2 regions of the Pseudarthrobacter sp. TAF60_1 genome follow, and region 1 is predicted to be linked to the other one. Evidence: predicted binding sites of a transcription regulator. Region 1 holds the regulator's gene; the other holds the start of a gene.
The links. The regulator HrcA, encoded in region 1, represses chaperone genes, less so after heat shock. The targets are predictions, from matches to a motif close to TTNGCACTCGNNNNNNNCGAGTGCNAA.
Positions count from the first base shown of each region.

Region 2: the regulator HrcA is predicted to act here: its motif matches at 612-638, upstream of groES (co-chaperone GroES).

Region 1 covers NZ_JBFRDI010000002.1:263,549-266,006, reverse strand. The annotation lists gene dnaJ (molecular chaperone DnaJ) at 1-731, opposite strand, end outside; gene hrcA (heat-inducible transcriptional repressor HrcA) at 805-1,818, opposite strand; gene AB4Y73_RS03475 (DUF3097 domain-containing protein) at 1,991-2,458, shown strand, end outside.
Region 2 covers NZ_JBFRDI010000003.1:18,376-20,833, forward strand. The annotation lists gene AB4Y73_RS03735 (AI-2E family transporter) at 1-494, opposite strand, end outside; gene groES (co-chaperone GroES) at 798-1,091, shown strand; gene groL (chaperonin GroEL) at 1,168-2,458, shown strand, end outside.

The DNA.
Region 1 (2,458 bases):
TCACCGGAAGGTCCGCCGGCGGGCCCGGCCTCGCCCTGCCCGGACAGCTGGATCCGGGTACCCGTTGCGACGCCGGCGGGCACCTTGATGGTGAGTGACCGGCGGCTGCGGATACGCCCCTGGCCGTTGCACTCGTTGCAAGGATCCTTAATGACAGTTCCGAAGCCTTCGCAACTGCCGCACGGGGCAGCAGTCATGACCTGGCCAAGGATGGAGCGCACAGCCCGCTGGACCTGGCCGCTGCCACCGCAGATATCGCAGCGCTCCGGGTGGCTGCCTTCGCGGCAGCACGAACCGTTGCAGGTGGGGCAGGTGACGGCGGTGTCCACCTCGAGCTTGCGGTTGACGCCGAACACTGCGTCCTTCAGTTCGATCCGGACGCTGATGAGGGCGTCCTGGCCGCGGCGGACCCGGGACGCGGGACCTGAAGATCCGCCAGCCCCGAAGAAGGTATCGAAGATGTCCTGGAACGCGAACCCCTGGCCCGCGTATCCGCCGCCGCCGAAGCCGTTGTCGGTGCCGTTCTCGTTGCCGGTGGTGTCATAGACACGGCGCTTCTGGGGGTCCGAAAGGACCTCGTAGGCATGGGTAACGGCCTTGAAGCGGTCCGACGCATCGTCCCCGGGGTTTACGTCCGGGTGAAGGGTGCGGGCCAGCTTGCGGTAGGCCTTCTTGATCTCTTCTCCGGTGGCTTCCGGCGAGACTCCGAGGACGTCGTAGTGGCTGCTCAAAGTTCGTATCTCTTCCCTGTTGTACTGCCGGCAGCGATGCTTCCGGCACTGCTCTTGGTGCCTGGACCGGCTGTTATGGGCCCAGAATTCTTGACAGATAACGGGCTACTGCCCTGACTGCGGCCATGGTGGTGGGATAGTCCATGCGGGTGGGGCCCAGGACGCCAACCTTGGCTGTGCTGTCCGGTCCGTAGGCTGTAGCCACCACCGAGGCTTCAGCCAGCCCGTCGTAGGGGTTTTCGCGGCCGATGCTCACGGTCACGCCCCGGGGGTCCTGCGCCATGTCACTGAGCAGGCGGAGCAGGACCACCTGTTCCTCCAGCGCCTCAAGCACAGGACCGATGCTGAGGGGGAAATCCACGTTGGACCTGGCCAGGTTCGCAGTGCCGGCCATCACCATGCGGTCCTCGCGGCTGCTGTGGGCGAGCGTTTCCAGCCCGTGGGCCAACGCTTGGGCAGCTGACCGCTGGCCAGGCGCAACGGAGGAGACCACGCCTGGCAGGGAGTGGGCCAACCGGCTCAGCGGCAGGCCCGCCAGCGTGCCGAGGAAATGTGTCCGCAGAGCGGCGACCGCGTCCTCACCCAGGTCCTGACCGACGTCAATGACGCGCTGTTCCACCTTGCCAGTAGTGGCGATGAGCACCAGCAGGACCTGGCGAGGCGCCAGCAGGACAAATTCGATGTGGCGGATAGTGGCCCGGCTCAGGTGCGGGTACTGCACCACGGCAACCTGGTTGGTCAGCTGGGAAAGCAGCCTGACCGTCCTGTCCAGGGCATCGTCCAAGTCATCCGCGCCCTCAAGAAGTGACTGGATGGCCTTCTTCTCTGCCGGGGAGAGAGGCTTAACGGCCGAAATTTGATCCACAAACAGCCGGTAGCCCTTGTCAGTGGGGATCCGGCCCGCGCTGGTATGCGGAGCGGTGATCAAGCCCTCGTCTTCCAGAGCGGCCATGTCATTGCGGATGGTGGCGCTGGAAACGCCGAGGTGGTGGCGTTCAACCAGGGCCTTGGAACCCACAGGCTCGCGGGAATGCACGTAGTCCTCCACAATGGCCCGCAATACTTCAAGCTTGCGCGGCTCGCTCACCCTCCACCTCCATCCATGGTTGCGCCTCAATAGTCAGGCCACTGGTCGCGGTTCGTTAGCACTCGACATGCCTAAGTGCTAACAGTCTAATATGACTCACCCCGTTGTTAGCATTGGTACCGCTCCGGGCGAACATTCCGGGGCACGATCTAGCGCAAGGCGGAATCAATCCATGCATTACCAGAACTGGGGTCCTCAGGAGATCACCGCGCCTGTCCGGAACGAACTCCCCGAGGTTCCGGTGGAACGCGGCATGGTCCTCGAAGACGCCCAGTCCGGCTGGGTCGGAGCAGTGACCCGGGTGGAGAAGTCCGGTGGCATGCATGTGGTTGCCCTCGAGGATCGCCGGGGCAAGTCGCGTTCGTTCAAGCTTGGCTTCGGGTTCCTGTTGGAAGGGCAGCCCATCAGGCTGATGCCCCCGGCGCCCAGGCAGAACGCCGCCGTGCCCGTTGGCCGGACGGCATCCGGCTCCGTCCGCGTGGCGGGCCAGCGTGCCCAGGTGGCCAAGGCCAGCAGGATCTGGGTGGAGGGCAAGCACGACGCCGAACTCGTGGAAAAAGTCTGGGGTGACGATCTTCGGGTGGAAGGCATCGTCGTGGAGCCTTTGCATGGCATCGATGACCTCGCCGGGGCGGTGGCC
Region 2 (2,458 bases), on a different contig from region 1:
CCGGAGAGAAACTTCTGGAATTCGCCCTGGGCCGCACTGATCTGTTCCCTGGAGAAGGGCAGCGGTCCGGTGGTGATGGACTTCTGGAGTTCAGCGATGCCGGCTTCGGCACGAACCGCAAGAGCGTTGGACTGCTGCCGGACCAGCGTCACGATCCCGCCGATGACTCCGGCTGCGGCGGCGAGGATCACCAGGAACGAGGAGAGCACGGCCAGGGCGCGCGGCCAGCCATGGCCTGCCAGCCACCGGACCACGGGAGCCATTGCCGACGCCAGGATGAGGGCTATCAAAACAGGAGTGGTGACCAGCGGGACCCGGGTGGCGGCCACGACCGCCACCCAGGCGACGGCGCCGACGGCGAGCACCTGGACTGACCGGACCGCTGCCTTGCCAAGGCCGTCTGTCCACAGCGGGGCCATTCTGGACGAAAAGGATGGTGGCGGCTGCGGTGAGGGAATGCCGTTGGATGCGCTGGGGGATTCGTTACTGTCCATCAGGCCATTATCCGAACCTGAGCAGGCATCAAATAGGGCGCCCCGCCGCGTGCATCGGGTGGTGTGGCCTTGTCACCGGGTTTCAGGGGACTAAATTTGTCCACCAGGAACGTAATTCTGGCACTCGCCTTGACCGAGTGCTAACGAATACATAGAGTCGTCATTAGCACTCTCCCTAGGAGGGTGCTAATACATGAAGAGCTGCCCGCCAGGCTGCTGCCGGCACCGCGACGACGGTTTGCCAGCCACGGCGAAGCATCTCAACTGTCCATGAATTTTGCTGACGTAGAAGGAGAGGTCCGAGTGTCGGTCTCTATTAAGCCTCTTGAGGATCGTATTGTTGTCCGCCCGCTCGAAGCCGAGCAGACCACGGCTTCCGGCCTGGTCATCCCGGACTCCGCACAGGAGAAGCCGCAGGAGGGTGAAGTTGTTGCAGTAGGCCCCGGCCGCTTCGAAGACGGCAACCGCGTTCCGGTCGACGTAGCCGTTGGCGACGTTGTGATCTACTCCAAGTACGGTGGAACCGAAGTCAAGACCGGCGGCACCGAGTACCTCGTGCTGTCCGCCCGCGACGTTCTGGCGATCGTCGTAAAGTAAGTTTTGGATCCCCGTGCCGCTGACCATGCATTCCGCTGGTCAGCTGCGCGGGGTTCTGTCTTGAAAGGACAAAACCATGGCAAAGCAGCTTGCGTTTAATGACGCTGCCCGCCGGTCGCTTGAAGCCGGCATCGATAAGCTCGCCAACACTGTCAAGGTGACGCTCGGCCCCCGCGGCCGCAACGTTGTCCTCGACAAAAAGTGGGGGGCACCCACCATCACCAACGACGGCGTCACCATCGCCCGCGAAGTTGAGCTTGATGACCCGTACGAAAACCTCGGCGCCCAGCTGGCCAAGGAAGTAGCCACCAAGACCAACGATGTGGCCGGCGACGGCACCACCACGGCCACCGTTCTGGCCCAGGCCCTGGTCAAGGAAGGCCTGCGCAACGTTGCAGCCGGCGCCGCTCCGGGCCAGATCAAGCGCGGCATCGAGGTTTCCGTTGAAGCCGTTGCAGCCCGCCTGCTGGAGAACGCACGCCCCGTTGAGGGCACCCAGGTTGCCAACGTGGCCGCCATCTCCGCCCAGAGCGACGAAATCGGCGAGCTCCTCGCGGAGGCCTTCGGCAAGGTCGGCAAGGATGGTGTGATCACCATCGAGGAATCCTCCACCACGCAGACCGAGCTGGTCCTCACCGAAGGCATGCAGTTCGACAAGGGCTACCTGTCCCCGTACTTCGTGACCGATTCCGAGCGTCAGGAAGCCGTCCTCGAGGACGCCCTCATCCTGATCAACCAGGGCAAGATCTCCTCTGTCCAGGACTTCCTGCCGCTGCTGGAAAAGGCGCTGCAGAGCTCCAAGCCGCTCTTCATCATTGCTGAAGACGTCGAAGGCGAGGCCCTGTCCACGCTGATCGTCAACCGCATCCGCGGCACCCTGAACGTGGTTGCCGTCAAGGCTCCGGGCTTCGGCGACCGCCGCAAGGCCATGCTGCAGGACATCGCCACCCTCACCGGTGCGCAGGTTGTCTCGCCGGAACTGGGCCTCAGCCTGGACACGGTCGGCCTTGAGGTGCTGGGTACCGCCCGCCGCATCACGGTCACCAAGGACAACACCACCATCGTGGACGGCGCCGGTTCCGCAGAAGACGTCGCAGCCCGGGTTTCCCAGCTGCGCGCCGAGCTGACCCGCACCGACTCCGACTGGGACCGGGAAAAGCTCCAGGAGCGCCTGGCCAAGCTGGCCGGCGGCATCGGCGTGATCAGGGTTGGCGCAGCCACCGAGGTTGAGCTGAAGGAAAAGAAGCACCGCATCGAAGATGCAGTGTCCTCCACCCGCGCCGCCCTCGAAGAAGGCATCGTGGCCGGTGGCGGCTCCGCCCTCATCCACGCGCTGAAGGCCCTCGACGAGGACCCCGCAGTCAAGG